One region of the Streptomyces sp. NPDC001157 genome, then DNA from elsewhere that is predicted to be linked to it. Evidence: riboswitches for the same ligand, from Rfam matches in the RefSeq annotation. Region 1 holds a riboswitch; the other holds the start of a gene.
The links. Region 1 has a riboswitch for cyclic di-AMP ahead of ACWDAG_RS45460 (transglycosylase family protein). Riboswitches for the same ligand answer to the same signal wherever they lie in the genome.

Region 1 (4,220 bases):
GCGGCCAGGACGACCAGGACGGGGTCACCGGTGGCGATGCGCTGCCCGCCGATGGTCAGCGGCTCGGTGGCGAAGCGCCAGGTGGCCAGTTCCACGGGGCCGTCGTAGCGGAGCAGCTCCTCTATACCGGTGTCGAGCAGTGCGCTCTCTCCGCGCCCGATCGACTCCTGGAGCCGCTGCCGCTGCCCGGGATTGCGCAACAGCGCGTATGTCCCGTTTCCGATCAGGTTGATGGTGGTCTCGAAGCCGGCAAAGAGAAGCACGAAGCACATCGCGGCGGCCTCGTTCTCCGTGAGGTGCTCGCCGTGGTCGGAGGCGCGGATGAGGTCCGAGATCAGGTCGTCCCCGAGCTCGCCCCGCTTGCGGTGGATGAGTTCGGCGAGATAGCCGCGGATCTTCTTCACGGAGCGGGCGACACCGCCGCGCGGTCCGCCGCCGTGCCGGATCATCATGCCCGCCCAGTCGCGGAAGTCGTCCTGGTCCTCGCGGGGTACGCCGAGCAGATCGCAGATCGCGTAGATGGGGAGGGGGAAAGCGAAGTCGTGGATGAGATCCGCCTGCCCGTGCGGCGCGAACCGGTCGATGAGATCGTCCGTCAACTCCTGCACCCGCGGGGCGAATTCGGCCACCCTGCGCGGGGTGAACGCCTTGGAGACGAGACGGCGCAGCCGGGTGTGGTCCGGGGGGTCGATATTGAGCAGATGCGTCATGAGATTGGCGCTGCGCTCACCCGGAATGCCGGTCCTGCTCTTGCCCTGCGCGTCCTCGGCGTGATGCTCGGGGTTCTTCGAGAGCCGCCCGTCCGCGAGTGCCTGACGTGCGTCGGCGTAGCGGGTCACCAGCCATGCCTCGACGCCGCTGGGGAGTTTCGTCCAGTGGACGGGGGAGTGCTCGCGCAGCCAGGCGTAGGCCGGATACGGGTCGCCGGCGAATTCCCAGGTGAAGAGTTCGGGAGCGGTGTTCGGGACGTTCACAGGACGACCGTATCCGCAGCCCGCCCGCACATGCGCCGCCGCAGCGAACCGGTCAAAGGTGACACGCGTTCAAGTCTGTGATCTTCACGTGATCTACGCGGCATTAACTTGTGACAAGTGATCGGCAGCGGCTACGTTCACGGACCAGCGCGGTGGTGTCGAACGCCTGTCGGTGTCATGCGCCGCGCGGTCACTGCTGTCTTGTGAAAGGCCTCCGCATGCTCTCCGGGAACGGTCGACACCGTCGCCCCCGCCAGGCTCCGGCTCTCCTCGTCGCGGCCGGGGTGACCGGCTCCGCCATCGCGATCCCGCTCTTCGCCGCCGGCGGCGCGAGCGCCGCGGACGGCACCACCTGGGACAAGGTGGCGCAGTGCGAGACGGGCGGCTCCTGGAGCGAGAACAGCGGCAACGGCTTCTACGGCGGGCTCAAGTTGACCCAGGAGAACTGGGAGAAGTACGGCGGTCTCGACTACGCCCCCAGTGCCGACCTCGCCAGCCGCAACCAGCAGATAGCCGTCGCCGAGAAGCTCCTGGACGACCAGGGCGTCGGCGCCTTCCACACCTGCGGACTGACCTCCGGGCTGACCAGGGACTCGGGTTCGGCCCACATCGACACCGGTGTGCTGGGCGGCGGTTCCGGTTCGTCCGATTCATCCGGGGCGTCCGACTCCGACTCGACCGGTCTGTCCAACTCCTCGGGCAGCGCTTCCGATGAGTCCTCTTCGTCGGATTCGTCCTCCGGCTCGTCCTCCAGTGCCTCCCCTTCGTCCTCTTCGTCCTCCGCGAGTGCGACGGACAACTCCACCGAATCCGGCACATCCGCCTCACCCTCCACCTCTCCTTCCGGGAAGGCCACGGGTAACTCAGAGGGTGGCGGCAGCTCGTCCACAGGCAAGGCGAAGGGTGACGACTCGGACAATTCCGAGCCCCCGGCGGCCACTTGGAGCCTCGTCGACACCGGCGCGATCGGTACCGGCCGCCACCGTGGCGCCAGCGCGGACGAGGCTGCCGACGAGACCATCGACAAGGCCGCCGACAAGACCAAGGCCGGCAGTCGTGCGGACGACACGTACACCGTCCACGCCGGCGACACCCTCGCCTCCATCGCCGACTCCCTTGGCCTGGACGGCGGGTGGCGGGCGCTCTATGCCGAGAACAAGAAGGCCATCGGTGCCGACCCGAACCACATCTTCGCCGGTCAGACCCTGAAACTCGGTGCCGAATAGGGCGAAAAACAACGGGAGTTCACGTCACACTTCGCCACTGAATGTCCGGTTTGGTGAAAGTGTGGGATGAGTCTCAGAAGCCCTGATCGTCTTTGAAATTCGACGGATCGCGTGTCTACCGTCGTCACCGCTCGTCAACACGAGCCCCGGCTGCCGCAACGCCGAATCCTGCCAGCGGCCGTACGGGAACAGTCGTCGCGTAAAGCGCCGTAGGCAGGAGCGGGGGACCCAAGGTAAGTGCCGCACCGGGCAGTTGACGGCGGCGGCTAGGGGTGTAGCCGTGTCTCGTGAGAGCGAGAGCACGGCCGGGCAACTCAACCGGCCCGAACCCGACAGCTCACCTCGCAGGCGTCGGTGAGGGGATCGAACCATGCTGTTTTCCGGCAAGGGCAAGCACCGCCGTCCGTCCAAGGCCACCCGCGCCGCCGCGCTGGCCGGCGTCACCGGCGTCGCCATCGCCGCTCCGCTGATGGCGGCCGGCAACGCCTCCGCCGCCACCGCCTCCGAGTGGGACAAGGTCGCCCAGTGCGAGTCCGGCGGCAACTGGTCCATCAACACCGGGAACGGCTACTACGGCGGCCTGCAGTTCTCCGCCTCCACCTGGGCCGCGTACGGCGGCACGCAGTACGCCGCGCAGGCCAACCAGGCCAGCAAGTCGCAGCAGATAGCCGTCGCCGAGAAGGTCCTCGCCGCGCAGGGCAAGGGCGCCTGGCCGGTCTGCGGCACGGGCCTTTCCGGTGCCGCCTACAACGGCGGCAGCGCGTCGGGCAGCTCCAGCAGCTCGTCCTCCAGCAGCCACTCCTCCGGGCAGAGCGCCTCCCGCTCCGCCGAGCGCCCGACGGTCAAGAAGTCGACGAAGACCGTCACCACCCCGACCGGCAAGAAGGTCAAGAAGGGCGACGGCGAGTACAAGGTCGTCAAGGGCGACACCCTCAGCTCGATCGCCGAGAAGCACGGCGTCAAGGGCGGCTGGCAGAAGCTGTTCAAGCTGAACAAGGACATCGTCTCCGACGCCAACCTGATCTACCCGGGCCAGCAGCTGCACCTCAAGTGACAGCCTCGCGGTCTCCCCGCTCCGGTGCGTGTTCCCCCGTACGCACCGGGGCGGGGTTCTTTTTGCTCCCGCTCTTTGTTCCGTTCGGAAACAATTTACTCTCGGTTCTGCCCAAGGGGTGGTCGGCAGCGTGGCCGATCGGCCTCAGGCGGTTAGGCTCGTCTCGCAGAGCCACCGCGCTACTGCCGTAGCCGTGTCACATCCAAGAAGGAGATGCTCGTGCCGTCCATCGACGTCGTCGTAGCCCGGGAAATCCTGGACTCCCGAGGCAACCCCACGGTCGAGGTCGAGGTCGGCCTCGACGACGGCAGCACGGGTCGTGCCGCCGTCCCGTCCGGCGCCTCCACGGGCGCCTTCGAGGCCATCGAGCTCCGCGACGGTGACCCCAACCGCTACCAGGGCAAGGGTGTCGAGAAGGCCGTCCTCGCCGTCATCGAGCAGATCGGCCCGGAGCTCGTCGGCTACGACGCCACCGAGCAGCGCCTGATCGACCAGGCCATGTTCGACCTGGACGCCACCGACAACAAGGGCTCCCTGGGCGCCAACGCCATCCTCGGCGTCTCCCTCGCCGTCGCCCACGCCGCCTCCGAGGCCAGCGACCTCCCGCTCTTCCGCTACCTGGGCGGCCCGAACGCGCACCTGCTGCCGGTGCCGATGATGAACATCCTGAACGGCGGCTCGCACGCCGACTCCAACGTGGACATCCAGGAGTTCATGATCGCCCCGATCGGCGCGGAGTCCTTCTCCGAGGCCCTGCGCTGGGGCGCCGAGGTCTACCACACCCTCAAGAAGGTGCTGAAGACCAAGGGCCTGTCCACCGGCCTCGGCGACGAGGGCGGCTTCGCCCCGAACCTTGAGTCCAACCGCGCCGCGCTCGACCTCATCATCGAGGCCATCAAGCAGGCCGGTTACGTCCCCGGCGAGCAGATCGCGCTCGCGCTCGACGTCGCCGCGTCCGAGTTCTAC
Region 2 (4,220 bases), on a different contig from region 1:
GCCCTCGCCTACCCGGAGGGCCACCCCTACCACCACACACCGATCGGCTCGATGGCCGACCTGGACGCGGCGACCCTGGAGGACGCGCGCGCGTTCTTCCGCACGTACTACGCGCCGAACAACGCCGTCCTCTCGGTGGTCGGCGACATCGACCCGGAGCAGACGCTCGCCTGGGTCGAGAAGTACTTCGGGTCCATCGCCTCGCACGACGGGAAGCCGGAGCCCCGCGACGGCTCGCTGCCCGAGATCATCGGTGAGCAGCTGCGCGAGGTCATCGAGGAGGAGGTCCCGGCGCGTGCCCTGATGGCGGCCTACCGGCTGCCCGAGGACGGCACGCGCGCGGCGGACGCCGCCGACCTGGCGCTCACCGTCCTCGGCGGCGGCGAGTCCTCCCGCCTCTACAACCGGCTGGTACGGCGTGACCGCACGGCCGTCGCGGCCGGATTCGGCCTGCTGCGGCTGGCCGGAGCGCCCTCCCTGGGCTGGCTGGACGTGAAGACCTCCGGTGACGTCGAGGTGCCGGTCATCGAGGCCGCCATCGACGAGGAGCTCGCCCGGTTCGCCGCGGAGGGCCCCACGGCCGAGGAAATGGAGCGCGCCCAGGCCCAGTTGGAGCGCGAGTGGCTGGACCGGCTCGGTACGGTCGCGGGCCGCGCCGACGAACTGTGCCGGTACGCCGTCCTGTTCGGCGACCCGCAGCTCGCCCTCACCGCCGTCCAGCGCGTCCTGGAGGTGACGGCCGAGGAGGTCCAGGAGGTCGCCAAGGCCCGCCTGCGGCCCGACAACCGCGCGGTCCTCGTCTACGAGCCGCTCTCGCCCGAGTCCGCGGAGCACACCCAGGACGAGGACTTCCCCGAAGACCCCGAGTCCGAAGCCACGGTGGAAGCCACCGACCAGAACGAGGAGGCGGCCAAGTGACCGAGCTCGCCACGATGCAGTTCCACCCGCAGCCCCGGGCGGGCGAGGCCAAGCCGTGGGCGTTCCCGTCCCCCGAGCGCGGCGCGCTCGACAACGGCCTGACCGTCCTGCGCTGCCACCGCCCCGGCCAGCAGGTCATCGCCGTCGAGGTGCTCCTGGACGCGCCCCTGGAGGCCGAACCGGCCGGCTTCGAAGGCGTCGCCACGATCATGGCGCGGGCCTTCTCCGAGGGCACCGACAAGCACTCCGCCGAGGAGTTCGCCGCCGAACTGGAGCGCTGCGGCGCCACCCTCGACTCGCACGCCGACCACCCGGGCGTCCGCCTCAGCCTCGAGGTCCCGGCCTCCCGTCTCGCCAAGGCGCTCGGTCTGCTCGCCGACGCCCTCAGGGCGCCCGCGTTCGCCGACAGCGAGGTCGAGCGGCTGGTCCGCAACCGCCTGGACGAGATCCCGCACGAGCTGGCCAACCCGTCCCGCCGTGCCGCCAAGGAGCTCTCCAAGGAGCTGTTCCCGGCGACCTCGCGCATGTCCCGCCCGCGCCAGGGCACCGAGGAGACCGTCGAGAAGATCGACGCGGCGGCCGTACGCGCCTTCTACGACCGCCATGTCCGGCCCGCCACGGCCACCGCCGTCGTCGTCGGCGACCTCACCGGCATCGACCTGGACGCGCTGCTCGGAGACACCCTGGGCGCCTGGACCGGCTCCAAGGCCGACCCCCGCCCCGTGCCGCCGGTGACCGCCGACGACACCGGGCGCGTGATCATCGTCGACCGCCCCGGCGCCGTCCAGACGCAGCTGCTCATCGGCCGCGTCGGTGCCGACCGGCACGACCGTGTGTGGCCCGCCCAGGTGCTCGGCACGTACTGCCTCGGCGGCACCCTCACCTCGCGCCTGGACCGCGTCCTGCGCGAGGAAAAGGGCTACACCTACGGTGTGCGTGCGTTCGGCCAGGTCCTCAGGTCCGCCCCGGACGGCTCCGGAGCCGCGATGCTCGCCATCAGCGGCTCCGTCGACACCCCGAACACCGGCCCGGCGCTCGAAGACCTCTGGACGGTGCTGCGCACGCTCGCCGAGGGCGGCCTCACCGACGCCGAGCGCGACGTCGCCGTGCAGAACCTCGTCGGTGTGGCACCGCTGAAGTACGAGACCGCGGCGGCCGTCGCCAGCACACTGGCCGACCAGGTCGAGCAGCACCTGCCCGACGACTACCAGGCGACCCTGTACCAGCAGCTCGCCGCGACCGGCACCGTGGAGGCCACCGCGGCGGCCGTGAGCGCCTTCCCGGTGGACCGTCTGGTGACGGTTCTCGTCGGTGACGCGGCCCAGATCAAGGAGCCCGTCGAGGCCCTCGGGATCGGCGAAGTCAAGGTCGTGGCAGCCGAGTAGAGGCTCGGTCAGCGGCACGCGCGCGTAGGGGCCCTGGTGACTGATGCGTCACCAGGGCCCCTTAATGTCCGAATTGAGGGAGAGGTTGCCTGTCTGCCCTGTGGCATGCGCTACAAAAGCCGTGATCCGTTTGGGGATTGAAAGATGCCCCGCTTAGCGTCGTCCGGGCTGTCCGTCAGGCACCGCGCCGCATCCGCGGCACCGGACAGCCATCGCCGAGTCCCCGTACGGCGCGAGCCAGGGGAGCCGGGGACCCATCGCAGTCCCTGGGGTGAATCGGACGCCCGCGCGTGCAGCGAGGGGGTCCGTAGGAGACCTTCCTGCTCCGAACCCGTCAGCTAACCCGGTAGGCGAGAGGGAAGGAAAGGACCAGCCACTACATGGCGTTCACGCGCGCCACCGGGAAGCACCGTCGTCCCCGCCGGATGCATCGCACCACCACGGCCGCCGCAGGCGTCGCGGCCCTCGCCACCACCGGCGTCATCGGAACCCTCGCAGCCCCCGCGCTCGCGGCCGAGAACTCCGTCGAGCAGACCGGCCTCACCCCCGTCATCACCATCGGCGACACGATCGCCGACAAGATCGACGCCCAGGCCGACGCCCAGAAGCAGGCAGCCGAGGAGGCCGCGCTCAAGAAGGCGGCCCTGGAAGCGGCACGCGAGAAGGCCGCCGCGAAGGCCAAGGCGGAGCGCGAGGCCAAGGAGCGCGCCGCCCGCGAGGCCGAGCGCAAGCGCCTCAACACGTTCGTCGCGCCGATCTCGAACTCGTACGTGTCGACCGGCTACCAGGCCAGCAGCTCCCTGTGGTCCTCCGGCAGCCACACCGGCATCGACTTCCACGCCGCGAGCGGCACGACCGTCCACGCGGTCGGCTCCGGCACCGTCGTCGAGGCAGGCTGGGGCGGGGCGTACGGCAACCAGATCGTGATCAAGATGGCCGACGGCATGTACACCATGTACGGCCACCTGTCGTCCATCGGCGTCTCGGTGGGCCAGACGGTCACCCCGGGCCAGCAGATAGGCCTCTCCGGCGCGACCGGCAACGCCACCGGACCGCACCTGCACTTCGAGGCCCGTACGACCTCCGAGTACGGCTCGGACGTCGACCCCGTCGCCTACCTGCGCTCGCACGGCGTGAACGTCTGACGACGTACCGCAAGATCTCCTGAGGCCCCGGCTCTTCAGCCGGGGCTTTCGGCGTTTCTGCTTCCCCGCTGTCCAAAAAATATCCCTGGATTCCGCCCCGCCGTCGGAAATTCCGGCTCCGTGCAATAGAGTCGCCGATACACGTCAATCATCGACGTTTCACGGGGATTAAGTCGGAGGTCGGTCATGCGTATTCCGGCGCACTCGGTGTGCACGGCGATCCGGGACGACATCGTCGCCGGTGTCTACGAGCGCGGCAGCCGGCTCACCGAGGAACTCCTCGCGCGCCGCTACGGCGTCTCGCGTGTCCCCGTGCGCGAGGCGCTGCGCACCCTGGAGGCCGAGGGCTTCGTGGTGACCCGGCGGCACGCGGGCGCGTGCGTCGCGGAGCCGACCGAGCAGGAGGCCGCCGACCTGCTGGAGATGCGGATGCTCCTGGAACCGCTCGGCGCCTCCCGGGCCGCCCAGCGGCGCACCGACGCCCATCTCAAGGTCCTGCGCGGCCTGGTCAGACTGGGCCAGGAGCGGGCCAGGAGGGGCAACAGCGAGGATCTGCGCTCCCTGGGGGGCTGGTTCCACGAGACGCTCGCCCAGGCCTCCGGCAGCCCCGCGCTGACCTCGATGCTGACCCAGCTGCGCCACAAGATCGCCTGGATGTACGCCGTGGAGGCCCCGGCCAACCCCGTGGAGTCCTGGGCGGAGCACGGCGCGATCGTCGACGCCGTGGCCCGCGGCGACAGTGAGCGCGCGCGTGCGCTCACCACGCTGCACT

Region 2: another riboswitch for cyclic di-AMP. It lies ahead of ACWDAG_RS19505 (M23 family metallopeptidase); the one in region 1 lies ahead of ACWDAG_RS45460 (transglycosylase family protein).

The regions. Positions count from the first base shown of each region.
Region 1 is NZ_JBSFJW010000059.1:16,106-20,325, reverse strand. It holds gene ACWDAG_RS45470 (cytochrome P450 family protein) at 1-1,004, opposite strand, end outside; gene ACWDAG_RS45465 (transglycosylase family protein) at 1,193-2,200, shown strand; cyclic di-AMP (ydaO/yuaA leader) riboswitch at 2,396-2,566, shown strand; gene ACWDAG_RS45460 (transglycosylase family protein) at 2,571-3,254, shown strand; gene eno (phosphopyruvate hydratase) at 3,468-4,220, shown strand, end outside.
Region 2 is NZ_JBSFJW010000009.1:258,286-262,505, reverse strand. It holds gene ACWDAG_RS19515 (M16 family metallopeptidase) at 1-918, shown strand, start outside; gene ACWDAG_RS19510 (M16 family metallopeptidase) at 915-2,303, shown strand; cyclic di-AMP (ydaO/yuaA leader) riboswitch at 2,507-2,671, shown strand; gene ACWDAG_RS19505 (M23 family metallopeptidase) at 2,684-3,448, shown strand; gene ACWDAG_RS19500 (GntR family transcriptional regulator) at 3,635-4,220, shown strand, end outside.